Regions from separate parts of the Halobacillus shinanisalinarum genome, predicted to be linked through region 2. Evidence: riboswitches for the same ligand, from Rfam matches in the RefSeq annotation. Region 2 holds a riboswitch; the other holds the start of a gene.
What was found. Region 2 has a riboswitch for cobalamin ahead of MUO14_RS01000 (DUF4430 domain-containing protein). Riboswitches for the same ligand answer to the same signal wherever they lie in the genome.

Region 1 (7,951 bases), 2.2 Mb from region 2:
ATTGTTCTTCCTGGACAGTAGGACTTTGATTTTGGGTAATTTCTGTACACAAATTACTGCAATACACCATCCCTTTATGACTGTTCGGATTCATGCGATTAACCTCATCACGGTAAAACATGTACGGTGTTCCCGTTTCAAGCTGGCCAATCATGATCCGCTTAATAACATCGATCGCGGGCACGGTTTCTTTTGACAAATCAGGGTTATCAACACAAGCGTAATAACGCTGTCGAAACGAGCCATCCCCACGTGTTTCGTCAAAATAATCCTCAAGAGAAAAGCCCATTACGGAGCGGACCTCATGCGGATCGAATAAATACCAGTCTTCACGCTTCTCAACAGCTTCCATAAACACATCCGGAATCGAGACTCCCGTAAACAAGTCATGTGTCCGCTGCCGTTCATCACCATTATTCAACCGACTGTCGAGAAACGGAAAAATATCCTTGTGCCAAACATCAAGGTAGACGGCAACCGCACCTTGCCGCTGACCGAGCTGGTCCACACTGACAGCTGTATTGTTAAGCTGCTTCATCCACGGCAGTACCCCAGAGGAAACACCTTTAAAGCCACGAATATCACTACCGCGGCTGCGAATTTTCCCTAGATAAACACCAATCCCGCCACCATGCTTACTCAAATTTGCAACGTCCGTGTTCGTATCATAAATCGACTGCAGGCTGTCGTCGACGGTATCAATAAAGCATGAGCTCAGCTGACCATAACGTTTCCCTGCATTAGCCAGGGTTGGCGTTGCCACTGTCATATAGAGATGACTCAAGGCCCAATAAGATTCTTTTACCAAATCTAACCGTTTTGAACGATCCTCCTGTGCCATTAACGTCATCGCAATGATCATAAACCGCTCCTGAGGAAGCTCAAACATATTACCAGCTTTTGACCTTGCCAAATAACGATCTCCAAGCGTCTTTAAGCCAATATAAGTAAACAAATGATCACGACCAGGCACAATCGCCGCTTCTAGCTCCTCGATTTCCTGTTTCGAATAAGAAGTAAGTAGATTTGTACTATAAATTTCCTCGTCCATTAACAACTCAATCAAATGATGCAACCCCATATAAGGCTCGCTCATCCCGCGGTTACGGTTCGACGCCTCATACATCATCTCAAGCTGCATCCTCGCCGCGAGAAACGTCCAATCCGGCTCTGTCTCACTAATCTCCGCCAAACACTCCAAGATCAATGCCTTCGCCTGCTCCTCGTGCCCCATCTGGCCCAGATTCATCGAAGGTAGCTTGTCCAACAATCGCTGCACATCAAGCGACAGGAAATTTCCCTTCTGACGTTCCAACCAATCTTGCCAATCTAATGTATGTACCATCTCCATCAAATCACTCCTTTAAAACAGCTTTTGAAAAAGGTCATGTGAGAATCCCTGATGAAAAAGGGTACGCCACATCACAATCACGCTGTCTGAATAATTAGCCATAAAAAAATCCGCTCATTAAAATTGAGCGGATGAAACCATGAAACGAAGGCGTGCACGTCCCAAAAGAGCAACTGAAAACGCCTGTTCATTCCATCGCTTCATCTTCTCAATCCCCGAAGAAGTAGAAACTTTCGTGCGTAGAAAGACAGGTCTCCTGACTTAACGCTCATTTCTACTCCGGTCCTTCCCATGCACGCAGGCACAGTGGATTATCCGTTTCTAGAGCGATAACAGTTGCGGGGGCAGTTCCGGACTTACACCGGATTCCCTATTAAGCCTAGTGGCATCTTCTCTTCGCTAATACAATATATAGTGTTGTTTTAATATTTCGTTAGCTTATCTTGTGTTTTTATCATAACGAAGATTGTAGAACCGCGCAATAGTTTTTTTGACGAATGGGAATAAAGAAGGGGAAGTTTAACGATCAAAGAGGAATAGATTCAGACATGTAGAATTACTAATACGAGGGAGTTATGTGAAAGAAGAAGGAAGTGACTATATTGAATGAAAAACAAGCAATTGACATGAACCGAACTTGCTGGAATACGGTTGCACATCACTACAATGGAATCGATGCACTACCGAACTATGGACCGTTCGTTCAAACAGAAGAAGAGCTTCAGCTTTTTGATGTAGTGGAAGGGACGTGTGTTCTCGATATAGGGTGTGGCAGCGGCCATTCGTTAAAAAGTATGAGTGAGCAAGGTGCGAGTGAGCTCTGGGGGTTGATCTATCACAGGCACAAATTGATACAGCAAAACAGACATTGAAGGATGATAAGGTTAAGCTTCGTTGTGCTCCAATGGAAGAAGCGGGTATAATTCCCACAGATCATTTTGATGTTGTATATTCAATCTATGCGCTTGGTTGGACGGTGGATTTAAAACAGACTCTCCAATTGATTTTTTCTTACCTGAAAGCAGGGGGAAGCTTGATCTTTAGCTGGGAGCATCCCTTTTATCCTGTAGTGAATGCAGAAGATGGCAGGCTTGTCGTTGCGAACCCTTACGAGGCAAAGGAGGATCGTTTGATCGAAAGCTTTAAGGGAGAAGAAGCGGCAGCTATTTTGCCAAAAAGAAAACTTAGTACGTACATAAACGAACTCATCCAGACAGGCTTTCAGATTGAGAGAATCATAGAAGGGGAAGTGGATAGTCATGAGGAAAAGGAAGAATACTCTGAGCGTTATTACTCTTTATATAAAGCGCGTATGATTCCGGCAACTTTTATAATCAAGGCACGCAAACCATAGGAGGCAAACACGAATGAATTCATTTAATTGGCATCAGGAAGCAGAGAAACAATGGGATGGACGAGCAGAATTTTGGAATGCCAACAGTAAGAATATGTGGGATGAGGGCAGTAGGAAAACAATTATTCCTTTTTTACAAAACCATGTGGAAGCAGGTAGTAAAGTAGCTGACTTAGGATGTGGCGATGGATACGGGTCCTACAAGCTTGAAAAGGCAGGATATACCGTGACAGGACTTGATATTTCCGAGGATATGATAAAGCGGGCTAAGTCCCGTCTTGAGAAAGACAATCTGAAGTTCATTCAAGGCGATCTCGTCAATCTTCCTTTTGAAAAAGAGAGCTTTGATGCAATTATGGCTGTGAACAGCCTTGAGTGGACAGAAGTACCCTTCAAGGGGCTGGAGGAAATGAAACGCGTACTTAAACCAGGAGGGAAGCTTTGTATCGGGGTATTAGGTCCAACTGCGAAGCCTAGAATGAATAGTTATCGTCGCGTTTATGGAGAAAAGGTAATTTGCAACACAATGATGCCATGGGAGCTTGAACAAATGGCTGGGGAAACAGGCTGGAAACTTAAAGACGGACATGGTGTGTACAAACGTGAGGTGGAGAAGGAAGACTTGTCTGGTTTACCCGTCGAACTTCAGCAAGCGCTAACGTTTATGTGGGTGTTTATTTTTGAAAAGGAATAAAAGGTTACTATTGGTTGTTTAAGGAATTACGTCTGCTGTAAATAAAAGAGGTGGAGTTTAGAATGTTCATGGTGGTTATACTGTTCCTTTTAGCTGGACTAGCTGAAATTGGCGGTGGGTATCTCATTTGGCTTTGGCTTAGGGAGGGTAAACCTTTTTATTGGGGGATAGTTGGCGGATTTTCCCTAGTTATGTATGGAGTGATCGCTACGTTTCAAACCTTTCCTTCTTTTGGAAGGGTGTACGCAGCCTATGGAGGAGTTTTTATTATATTATCCCTCCTTTGGGGATGGCTAATTGATAAAAAAACACCAGATGCATATGATTGGATTGGCGCGGTAATATGTTTAATAGGAGTGTCTGTGATGTTGTGGGCACCCCGGAACTAGTTGTACCTATTGGGGGTAGATTCCTTAGTTGGTGGGCTCTCCTTCAAGAATGTAGACTATTTCATGTAAAACGGAGGACCCTAGAAACGTATATGGAGGTGCTTAAATCTATGCCGGCTTACCACGTTGAAAAGGTTGGACAGGGAGAACCGTTAGTTTTTCTTCCTGCAGGTGGATTTACTGGGAACGAGGGAATGAATATAGCGGAATATCTCCAAGACGATTATGAAATACATATGATAGACTTGCCTGGTTTTGGAAGAGGGAAGAAGCACGCAGGTCGCTGCACTTCACTCGATATGGCCAAGTGGCTTGCTGACTACCTCGACCAGGAAGGGATCAAGGTAACCAATCTGGTGGGACATTCACTTGGCGGGGCATTAACTTTGGCTTTTGCTGTTCACTTCCCCGAACGAGTGAAAAAGCTTCTCCTGCTGGATCAAGGACACAAATCCTTTCCCAGAATCCCAACCTCTGAATATGGGGTATTTGCGTTTGCTTTTCCATTAATGAATCGATTCGTTCAACTATTTGGGCGCACCTTTTTGAAAAGACTTGAACCGCTATTCTCAGGTGGAAATGCGGATGAGGATTTTGAAATGAAAGTAAGTCAATTTTGCGATCAAGTGTTGATCAAGGATACCTCTTATGTAAGGACAGCTCTGAAACAACCTAGCAGCCTCACAGCGGAAGGACTTCAGCTAATGTTCGGTTTCTATAACTTGAATATCCTAAAACTTCTAAAGAAAGTTACCGTGCCAACTTATCTGGCCTATGGTTCTTTTGAAAATATAAATGAAAAAGAACGTAAAATTACATACAAAAATATCCGTAAGCTGAAGAGGAAAGCACTCCCTATTGAATACAGGAAAGTGAGGGGAGGGCATTATGTGCATTGGAGTGATCCAACACTGCTTCCCGATATGAAAGCTTTCCTAGAAAGGAGGGGGAAGGAAGATGAAGCAACGACCACATCCAATAGAATCAGCGAAACAGTTTACTAAGAAATACTTCCCTAACTGTACAGGAGCATTACTTTCCGGGAGTGTTGTGCGCGGGGAAGAAACAGCAACATCAGATTTAGATATGGTTATTTTTGAGGAAGGCTGCAAGAACTCTTATCGAGAATCACTTGTTGATCAAGGATGGCCGATCGAATTGTTTGTACATAATTTGAGTTCCTATAAGGAATTTTTTAAGAGTGATGTAGACCGCGGCAGACCATCTTTGCCGAGGATGGTGGCAGAAGGAACCATAGTAAAAGAGCACCCCTTTATTTCTGCTGTTAAAAAAGAAGCGGAGCAGCTTTTGGTGAAGGGTCCTGAAGCATGGACTAAGGAAACGATTGAGGTAAAGCGTTATTTTTTAACTGATGCCTTAGATGATTTCTTGGGTAGCACTAAACGAGAAGAGGATTTATTCATTGCCCCAGTGTTAGCGGAACTAATCATTGAATTCTACTTAAGAACAAATCAACAATGGGTCGGGCATTCAAAATGGGCGATACGCGCGTTGAGGCAATACGATGATAAGTTTGCTGACCGAATAGTGGAAGCCTTCGACACATTTTATAGGATGGGGGATAAAAGGCAAGTGATAGCTGTTGCAGACAGCGTGCTAGAAAAATATGGAGGGCGTTTGTTTGCAGGGTATTCAATGGGAAAAGGGGAGAGCTAAGGATCTCTGGAAAAAGAGGATTTTACTAAAAAAGTCGAGCATTCCTATATCGATGTAATGGTTCATTCTCTAAGAGTAGTGGATAAAATGTTACTAGCTTTCTTTATAATTGACTGATTATTTAGTATAATTGTAGTTAATAGCTTTAGCTCATCTTGATAGAAGGAGATTTACATATGAACTTAACAGAGAGCAACTTATATGAAGAATTAAGAAGATTCTTGCAAGACCACCAAGTAACGAAAAATGAAACACAGATTGAACAACATAGTCATGATGAATCTTATCATAAAGCCAGTTCTCCGGATTTGGTCGTTTTTCCAGAGAGTACCGACGAAGTGAGCGCAGTTGTTAAAGTGGCAAATGCGTATAAGACACCGGTCGTTCCCTATGGACTTGGAACCAGTTTAGAGGGTCATGTTATTCCATATCAACATGGAATTACGATCGACTTTTCCCAGATGAGCAAAGTGTTAGAGGTTAGGGAAAAGGATTTTTTAGTTAAAGTTCAACCAGGCGTCACGCGGTCACAGTTGAATAAGGAACTCAAGAAATATGGGCTTTTCTTCTCGGTTGATCCAGGTGCAGATGCTACGCTAGGTGGTATGGCTGCTACTAACGCTAGTGGGACGACGTCTGTCAGATACGGTGTTATGCGTGATCAAGTACGTGATTTAGAAGTCGTTCTTGCTGAAGGGGAAGTAATCCATACAGGTAACTTGGCACAAAAGTCATCGTCAGGCTACAACTTAAATAGTCTTTTTGTAGGTTCAGAGGGGACGTTAGGCTGTATTACAGAATTAACGTTAAAGGTTTACGGGATTCCTGAGCATGTTGTTGCAGCAAGGGCCTCGTTTAGAAGCGTGGATGATGCAGTTGAAGCTGTCGTCTCCATTTTGCAGGCAGGTGTACCAATTGCTAGAGTGGAGCTTGTGGACGAACCGTCGATGAAGCAAGCCAACCTGTTTAGTGAAACGAATTACAAAGAACAACCTACTTTATTTTTAGAATTTCACGGTAATGAACCAGGGCTGAACCATGACGTAGAATTTACTAAAGAAATTGTAAAGGATCACCACTGTGAAGCCATTTATTTTGAGGATGATAATGCAGCAAGAAATCGCTTATGGGAAGCGAGACACAATCTTGCCTATGCTTATGTACATGGAAATCCAGGTAAAAAGTTGATGGTTACAGATGTTTGTGTGCCGATTTCGGAATTGGCCGGTGCGATTAAACACGCCAGAGAGCAGGTGAATGAATTAAACCTTAATGGGGGAATTCTCGGTCATGTAGGTGATGGAAACTATCACATCCTGCTCATGATGGATATGGATGATCCAGAAGAAGTGAAAAAAGCGGAACAGTTGAATGAGCAAATTGTTGAATATGCTTTACAACGTGGCGGTACCTGTACAGGTGAACATGGGGTAGGGTTTGGAAAAATGAAATATCAACACAAAGAACATGGACAAGCGTTACAAGTAATGGAGAAAATCAAGCTAGCCCTAGACCAAAGAGAGATTCTTAATCCTTACAAGCTCGTTCATCAAAAAAGGAACAGCTTATGAAACTTCTAGAAGCAATCAGCAGCTTAGCAGGAAAGTATTTTGCCTTTTGGGTTATTGGTGTGGCTGTTGTAGCCTACTTTGTACCGGAACCTTTTCTCTTTCTAAATAGTTACATCACCATTCTTTTAGGGGTTGTAATGTTTGGAATGGGGCTTACACTTAAACCAGTGGATTTTAAGTTAGTCATAAGCAAACCGCTGCCTGTAATCATTGGAGTGTTCGCCCAATTCTTAATTATGCCGCTAATAGCACTCGCGATTGCATTTGCACTGAATCTGTCAAATGAACTCGCTGCAGGGTTAGTGTTATTAGGTTCAGTACCTGGTGGAACCGCCTCTAATGTAATGGTTTACTTAGCCAGAGGGAACCTCGCTCTATCAGTGGCGATGACGTCCTTTTCTACATTGCTTGCCCCTATTGCCACGCCACTGATTTTATTGGCGCTGGCTGGACAGTGGTTACCTGTAGATCCAATTTCCATGTTTATTTCGATCGTTCAAGTCATCATTATTCCAATAACGCTCGGTATTATTATTAGGAAGATACTCCCGACAGTCGTTGATAAAAGCAGTTCGGCAATTCCGCTTATCTCAGTAATTGCCATCATTGTTATCGTATCCGCAGTTGTATCGGCAAACGTTGAGAGCATTGCTGCGTCAGGACCGCTTATTTTCTCAGCTGTTATGATTCATAATCTATTAGGGCTTCTACTCGGATATGTGGTCGCATTGCTTATGAAGTTAGATGAAAGCAAACGGCGCGCTATTTCAATAGAAGTTGGGATGCAAAATTCTGGGCTTGGTGTAGCCTTGGCTGCTGCACACTTTGGTCCGTTAGCCGCGTTACCTAGTGTCATCGCAGCCGTATGGCACAATATATCTGGACCGATTTTGGCAACATTTTGGTCAAAAAAAC
Region 2 (7,951 bases):
TTAGTGATATTTTTCTTAAAAACTTCCGATTGTTGAGGACGGGGTCCGTATAAAAAAAGAGAAAGATGGCTGGGAAACGGCTTTTCGTGGGCGAACGCCGTTTCCCAGCCACCTTATGATCATGAAGATGAACGGAACCAATCATGTAGTCCATTATATAGGGAGTTTCCTTAAATCAGTATGATAGAATGCTGTATAACTACGCTCCGCTATATAATAAGGAAGTCTACTCTTTTTACTATACAAAGACTTTTTCAGTGGTCTCGCTTATGGCAAGGGTTCTGATTATTCGTCAGCTGGTACAGGGTTTAGTCCTTTAGGTGTTTCGATTGATCCATTAAGCTCGTAAGGCCCAAGTTTTCCGACCGACGTGTTTTCAAATATGACTTGATTATATCCAAAATGACGAGCGGTAATCAGAATCGATTCTACGCCTGTCAACATCTCCTGTTTCTCAACATGCTTAGGATCATTGAGTTCGACTACAAGCTTATCCCCTTCCTCACGTGAGGACTGGATCTTAACTTCTGAAGGAATAGGTGCATTTACTTCAGGATTTTCCTCATCCTTTTTTAATTCTTTTAAAGCATCACTTATTGAAAGTCCTTTGGTTATAGAGATAGGTACGAAGAAAGAGGTATCCTTTGAAGAAGGTTTGAGTACTTTAAAAATAAAGCTGCCTTCTTTTATAGATGACAATGAGGTGACCTCTCCATAACTGCCTAACGAAACTGGTGCCCCGTCTTCTGTCTGCAGGGAAATGTTATCAATATTGTAAGGTTCGACAGCCCACTTGATGCTATCTACAATCTTTGTAATCATCGCACTCCCACCGCTTACTGTAAAGTCATTCGGAAATATAACACTTGCTTTATTTGCGTCTTTGTTAATCGAAATATCAATGTCTTTCAAAAAGCTCTCTGATAACCCGAGCTTATCGGCATTTACTGTCTTCTTTTCTTCACCTTTTCCATTTTCCATTACCATTAGAGGAACGATATGTTGAGCATTTCGGTCAGCTACAGCTAAAGGCTCCATCTCATTCGTAATTTCTTCTACAAGCATACTGTTCAGTTGTTCACTCGTTGAGGCCATATCTCCTTGACTGCCTTCAGCAGGAAGCTTTTCCGGACTATTTGAACCTTCATGATTTCCTCGAGTCAACGTTTGATTTTCAGTAGTGGACTCAGGTGTCTCTAAAGCCCCATCTTGCATGGTATAAAATGAGAAAGGTACAACAACCGCCAGAATCAGCAAGGCCATTATAGAGGCGAGACCAGGCATAAGCCATCTCGGCCGTGAGTTCCTCTGTTGAGAATTTTCTTCAGGAATTTGACGATCATACTCCGCCTTCGTTTTTTTATCCTTAATTTCAGGGAGCTCATGCAGCATCTTTTCTAAACGGTTATTCTGTTCATCATTATGCTTCATGGTCATCCACCTCCCTTGCTTGTAAACGTTTTTTCAAAGCCTGCATCCCTCTATGTTGTGTTGTTTTCACTTTACTGTCACTGAACTGAAGGATATCTGCAGTTTCCTGTATAGACATTCCCTGAATATACCTCAAAATGATGACACTTTTTTGATCTAGCGTACATTGATCAAGCGCTTTATAAACTTCTCTCATTTGATCACTCAATTCAACGACTTCATCAGGTAAAGGTTCACCATCCTTCAAGGACTCCCCTTTTTCTTCCCAGTTAAAAAAGTCCATGATCCTCTTACGTTTTGTTCCTTGTTTGCGAAAATAGTCAATTGCCACATGGCGAGCAATAGAGAACAACCATGTTTTTTCACTGCTCCTCCCATCAAAAGATTGGTACGATTGGAGCACTTTTATATAAACCTCCTGTGTTAAATCTTCAGCTGCTTGACGGTTTTTAACCATATAATAAATAAATTGAAATAGATCTCGATGATACTTATCATAAAATTCATCAAAGAACGGTTTCACACCTTGAACCTCCCCGTTCACTCATATTGTCGTTTATGTAGATTAAAAAGTTACACTTCCCCATCATAATACGGATAATTAAAAATGAAAAATAATAATATCACACTACGAAAAGCGAGGATAGTTATAATTTTCTGAGCAAAAACAAAAAAGAAGCTGCCTTCTCTAGCAACTTCTTTTCTAAGATGGGTTTTCTATTCGAACATCGACATATTATACACTGGAAATCGCATGCCTCTTTTGATATTTAGAAAATAATGTACCTAGCACAGGGGAAAGCACGAGTATAAAAATGACGTTACTTGCAGCATGGTTTAAATCCATTGGCAGCCCAGCTAAATAATAAGCCCAGAATGGCTGCCCGACTGCCCTCATCGTTAATGAAATGATTAAGCCATATAAGATTCCACTAATAAACCCATATATTGAGAGAAGCCACACAGGTATCGTGGACCAAAACTTTCCGATTAATCCCGCTACCAATCCGATAATAGACCATGAAACGACTTGCCATATCGTCCAATACCCCATCCCTAAAAATATATTCGACAGAAAAGTAGTTAAAAAAGCCATAACAACTGCTGAAAACGGTCCTAACCAAAACCCTGTAATGATAATGATCGCCGTTACAGGCTGGGCATTGGGGATGTTTGCCATAACAAGCCTTCCTGCAATTGCCATAGAGGCGAGCATAGCGATCAAGGTAAGTTTATAGGTGTTCATTTCTCATCATTCCCAAGCGTGGAAGTCAAAAACGATTTCGTCTCCCTGTTTCACTTCATATTCATTAGCCCCGACCATTGCAGATTCACCATTAATTGTAAACAACCATGCCTTTTCGTCAGTAGCAGTGATTCCTTCTATGCCAGTAATAAACCCTTCATTTTCTTCCACTTCGAAGTTGTTCTTCATCACGTCCATTAGCATGGTTCCTTCTTCCACAGTCACGTCTTTAGTCGAAATGACTTTCTCGCCTTTATTCTTAGAAAGCTCAATTTGGAGGGTTACCTCTTGTTTCTCCTCTTGTTTGGAAGCCGTTTCCTCACCGCCGCTTTCCGATTGACAGCCTGCTAACACGAGCATTGTCAGCATAAGTGCAGATAATAGTGTAGACACCTTTCCCATAAAAAAAACTCCTCTTCCTATTTAAATTGACTCATAATGCTGTTCGAAGGAAGGATATGACTGGACAACACAGATCTAACTATAAAAAACCTGCTCTTCAATAGAAGAACAGGCTTAAGACATACCAGTTAGGCTATGTAAATACATTACACGAATCAGTCCGGTTGCCTCAAACGCTCAATCCCCGAAGCTTTGAAACAGCGTAAGATCAGGCAGGTCTACTGACTTGTGTGTCGTTCTACTCAAGGACCTTCCCGCGACTTATCCGCAGTGGTCTTCCTTATTTCGTCTACACATACAGTTGCGAGGACAGTTCTGGCCTTTCACCAGATTCCCTATTTCATCCATAAAGGTACCTAAATCTATTTATTAAGTTCCTGTTCATCGTACATGAAGAGCAGTCAATTATCAAGCTATTTGTTATTAGTCTCAAGGTCAACAGGCAGTTTAAACGTAAAGGTAGTACCTTCATTTACTTTACTATGGACATGTATGGAACCCCTATGTGCTTCTACAATATTATTAGCTATCGCAAGCCCTAGACCTGTTCCCTTTTTACTTGTCTCTCTTTTCCTAGATTTATCTGCTTTATAAAATCTCTCAAAAACAAATGGAAGATCTTCCTCTGGAATTCCCGGGCCTGAATCAATGACTTCAAACACCCATTCAGTAGCTGTTCGTTTAATATTTACATCGACTACTCCTTGCTCTTCAGAATGACGGATCGCATTATCGATTAAGTTCGTTAAGACTTGTTCAATACGATCAGCATCTACATTCATCGTCTCGAAGTTATCGCCAAAATGAAGGTGTAACTCAACACCCCGCTCACTTGCTAATCCTTGGAATTTACGAATAATCTTATCTAAGAGCGGCTTTACTTCAACCGAGTCAATATATAAAGTAATATGACCCGCTTCCATTCTTGCCAGGTCAAGTAGTTCATTTACTAGCCTGCCAATACGCAGTGATTCATCATGTATGATTTTCGCCAGTTCATTTTTATCTTCTTTTGATTCTGCGATATCATCTACAATGGCTTCACTGTATCCTTGCAACATGGAGATTGGTGTTCGAAGTTCGTGTGAAACGTTAGCGATAAAGTCTTTCCTTAACTTATCTAACCTTCGTTCTTCCGTCATGTCACGAAGCACGGCGACTGCCCCCCTAATATAGGTTCGATCATAAAGTGGGGTCATGAGCATAACCCATGTACGGCCTTGAACTGTGATTTCGGTCATAACTTCCTGCTCACTTTCGATGACTTCATCAAACTGTTTTTTTAATGGCTGGGGAACTTGCCGTCTTTCTTCAGATGCTTGAACAGAGTGATTTTCATATCTCCATGATTGATAAAATTGGTCCGCAGGTGGATTTGAGACTAAAATTTCTCCCTTGCGATTGATCGTTAAAACTCCATCAGCCATAGATCGTAAAATTCCGGAAAGCTGCTCTTTTTCCTGATTTACGGCATTAATGTGGAACTTAAGCTCTCGTCCCATACGATTGAATGCCATCGCTAATTCACCAATTTCGTCATGTGTTAAAATTGGAATCTTTGTATTAAATTCTCCTTTAGCAAGTTCAAGTGCCCCTTCTCTCATTTTTATCAAGGGAGCGGTGATACGTGTAGATAGGAAGAAGGCAAAGATTGTTGTCAAGATAATGGCAATTCCCGCCCCTAAGAAAATTATTTTTGTCGTTTGATTTGAAGTCTTTTGAATCGTATCTAGTGATTGATATACAAATACAGCTCCCCGCTCATTGGCAAGCGGTGTCCCGACTACCATAACCTCAAGCTCGGACTGGTTAAACCCTGCCACTTTCATAACATCCTCACCGTTTTCTATAACTGAGGAAAGTTCATTGTCGTTCATAAACCAGTTATAGCCTATAGTTGGCAATTTGTTTGAGTCACTGGAAGATGTTAAAAAATCAGATGAATCGTAAGCTACAAGGATTTGACTAGCAGGGTCTTTAATTAAATTGGTCATAGATAATATTAAGTCTCGGTCCTCGTATTCTTCCACAACCTCAGATACTTTCGAAGCTGTTTGCAACAAATCCCGTTCTGCTTCTAATACATGATAATTTTCAAAAAACTTTAAAAGGAGGAAGGTCAGTATAACTAAAACGAAACAAACAAGCAGAAGAATGGTAAACCATAGTTTTCCTACAACACTTCTCCAGAACATTACTCGCCACTAACCTCAAATTTATAACCAACGCCCCATACTGTAACGATCATCCCCGCCGCATCCGTTGATACCTTACTTAATTTTTCACGAAGGCGTTTCACATGTGTATCCACAGTGCGCAAATCACCAAAGAACTCATATTGCCATACTTCTTTTAGCAATTGTTCTCGATCAAACACCTTATCAGGTGTTTGGGCCATATAATTAAGCAATTCGTACTCTTTGGGAGTTAGTGCAACTTCTTTCCCGTCAGCTGTGACACGATGGGCATCATTATCAATGGTCATATGAGGAAATACTAGTACATTTCTAGCTGACGTATCGGTTTCCAAGAATTTTGTCGTTGAAGCTCGTCTTAGAAGCGCTTTCACACGCAGCACAACTTCCCTCGGGCTAAATGGCTTTACAATGTAGTCATCTGTCCCTACTTCAAAGCCTTGCACACGATTGGCTTCCTCTCCCTTAGCCGTCAGCATAATCACAGGAGTCGCTTTTTTCTCACGTAATTCTTTACATACTTCAATACCATCTTTACCCGGCATCATGAGGTCAAGTAAAATCACATCATAATCCTCTTGCAGGGCTTTCTTTATAGCTTCTTCGCCATCTTCAGCCTCTTCTACTGTATAGTCTTCACGTTCAAGATACATACGGATAAGCCTTCTAATACGCTCCTCGTCATCTACCACTAATATTTTTGCTTCATGATCCATTTGCTTGCTCCCTCCATTTTTTTACTAGTGTGTGTTCAAAAAGTTGACGAATGAGAAGTCGACAAAGACCGTCACCTCCTTGTGCCAAAGTGACACGAGCACATTCCTTGTGCGTCGCAAGACGTTCGAGGCGCGAACGTTTTGAGGACCACAGCGTATGGCTTTCATACGTGAGGACCGGAGAAACCGAGCAACGAAGAAATTCGCCGTTTTATCATTTGGTGACTTTTTGAACATCTTCTACTACAAATTCTCTGTCTACTATTATATAAAAGACAGGACGGGTGGCCAAACCCTTCCTGCCTCACGTTACCTTATGCGTAGGAGTGCAGCCCAGATATGATTAAGTTTACCGCAAGTAAATTGAACATAATAATGGCAAACCCACCTACTGCGAGCCAGGCTGATTTCTTTCCTTGCCAGCCTCTCGAAAGTCTTAGGTGTAAATAGGCCGCATAAAAGAAGAACGTAATTAATGCCCATACTTCTTTAGGGTCCCACCCCCAGAAGCGGTCCCATGCTTGTTGGGCCCAGATCATTGCGAAAATGAGCGCCCCAAGTGTGAAGATGGGGAAGCCGATCGCTACCGCACGATATGATATTTCATCGACGAGTTCAGGATTCACCTTTTTAAGTAAAGGTTGAATAGATGCCCCAATCCTTTTTCGTAAAATTAGACGTGCGAGCCAGTAAAGAACAAGGCCGCCGAGGAATGCCCAAATCATTGTGTTAAATTTAATCGCAGCGTCCTGTCCACGCATCCACTCTGGTACACTAAATAGCGGTGCCATATCATCTGTAAGCAGTTCGCTGTCTGTAGGACCGGCAATGGCTGGCATTTGATACGTAATTTCCGTTGGCTGTCCTTCGACCGGTGCTTCGAAAGTTGCCTCATAATTCATCGCATTGAAAGTTGAAGAGATGATAATAAAGGCTAATGCTGTAGCAAGCATATAGATGACAAATTCCAGCCAAAAAGTATGTTTTGACCTTTTAGACTGATCAATTTGTCGGGTTAAAAAGATTAATCCAGCAACAAAACTAACGGAAAGTACTGCTTGTCCCAGTGATGCTGTTGTCACATGGATATAAAGCCAATGTGACTGCAGTGATGGAACAAGTGGCGATATTTCGCTCGGAAACATACTTGCAAAAGCTATAATCAACAGGGCTATAGGCAAGGCAAATAATCCGAGAACATTAATTCGATAAATAAAATACATAACAATAAACGCCAGTACAAGCATCATGCCAAAGAACGTTGTAAATTCAAATAAATTACTAACAGGAGCATGTCCGCTCGCCCCCCACCTTGTAAAAAAATAACCAACTTGAGCGAGGAACCCTATAATCGTCAATGTTATCCCAATGTTACCTGCAATACCCGCCCTCTTCCTTTTCTTATCACGTATTGTTCCTCCGAAGAAAAACGTAGCGATTAAATAGATAATAAAAGCGGCATAAAGCAAGTTACTGCTTATTGTACTTAGATCCATTGTACACCCTCCTTAATCACCTGCTTATGAGGCTAACTTTCCATTTCTTGTTGATCTTTAGGTGCTTCTATTCCTGTGTCAACAATCACTTTATCGATTTCTCGTCTTAACGCAAACCAATTTTTATTCGTATGACCTGCAATCCATACTCCATTTTCCTTCGGCTTAATCCAGATTCTCCTATGGTTCCAATACATCCCCTGAATGACACCAATCATGAAGATCGCGCCCCCAAGCGCAATGAAAGGAAGCGTGTAATCTTTACGTACAGTCAAGCCGGTTACATCACGGACATCAAAATCGACTAAGCCCACTTTATAATCATTCTCACCTGTAGCATCAACATTTACACCGATTCCAGCAAAGCTTATTTCAGGCTCTGACTCACCAGGTGGAAAGACCTTAAAAACAAACGCTGGATTCTTGGGATACTTAGACACAGAAACGGGAGAGCCATCTTTAAGT

Region 1: linked by a shared signal. The riboswitch ahead of MUO14_RS14310 (ribonucleoside-diphosphate reductase subunit alpha) and the one ahead of MUO14_RS01000 (DUF4430 domain-containing protein) in region 2 are both predicted to bind cobalamin.

Annotation. Positions count from the first base shown of each region.
Region 1 covers NZ_CP095074.1:2,847,236-2,855,186, forward strand. Annotated here, with positions in the region: gene MUO14_RS14310 (ribonucleoside-diphosphate reductase subunit alpha) at 1-1,351, opposite strand, end outside; cobalamin riboswitch at 1,581-1,760, opposite strand; partial or broken gene MUO14_RS14315 (class I SAM-dependent methyltransferase) at 1,954-2,705, shown strand; gene MUO14_RS14320 (class I SAM-dependent methyltransferase) at 2,719-3,399, shown strand; gene MUO14_RS14325 (YnfA family protein) at 3,462-3,788, shown strand; gene MUO14_RS14330 (alpha/beta fold hydrolase) at 3,899-4,792, shown strand; gene MUO14_RS14335 (nucleotidyltransferase domain-containing protein) at 4,746-5,465, shown strand; gene MUO14_RS14340 (FAD-binding oxidoreductase) at 5,642-7,036, shown strand; gene MUO14_RS14345 (bile acid:sodium symporter family protein) at 7,033-7,951, shown strand, end outside.
Region 2 covers NZ_CP095074.1:177,970-185,920, forward strand. Annotated here, with positions in the region: gene MUO14_RS00985 (GerMN domain-containing protein) at 286-1,431, opposite strand; gene sigX (RNA polymerase sigma factor SigX) at 1,421-1,954, opposite strand; gene MUO14_RS00995 (ECF transporter S component) at 2,168-2,677, opposite strand; gene MUO14_RS01000 (DUF4430 domain-containing protein) at 2,684-3,079, opposite strand; cobalamin riboswitch at 3,274-3,454, opposite strand; gene MUO14_RS01005 (ATP-binding protein) at 3,493-5,274, opposite strand; gene MUO14_RS01010 (response regulator transcription factor) at 5,274-5,990, opposite strand; gene ccsB (c-type cytochrome biogenesis protein CcsB) at 6,305-7,486, opposite strand; gene resB (cytochrome c biogenesis protein ResB) at 7,519-7,951, opposite strand, start outside.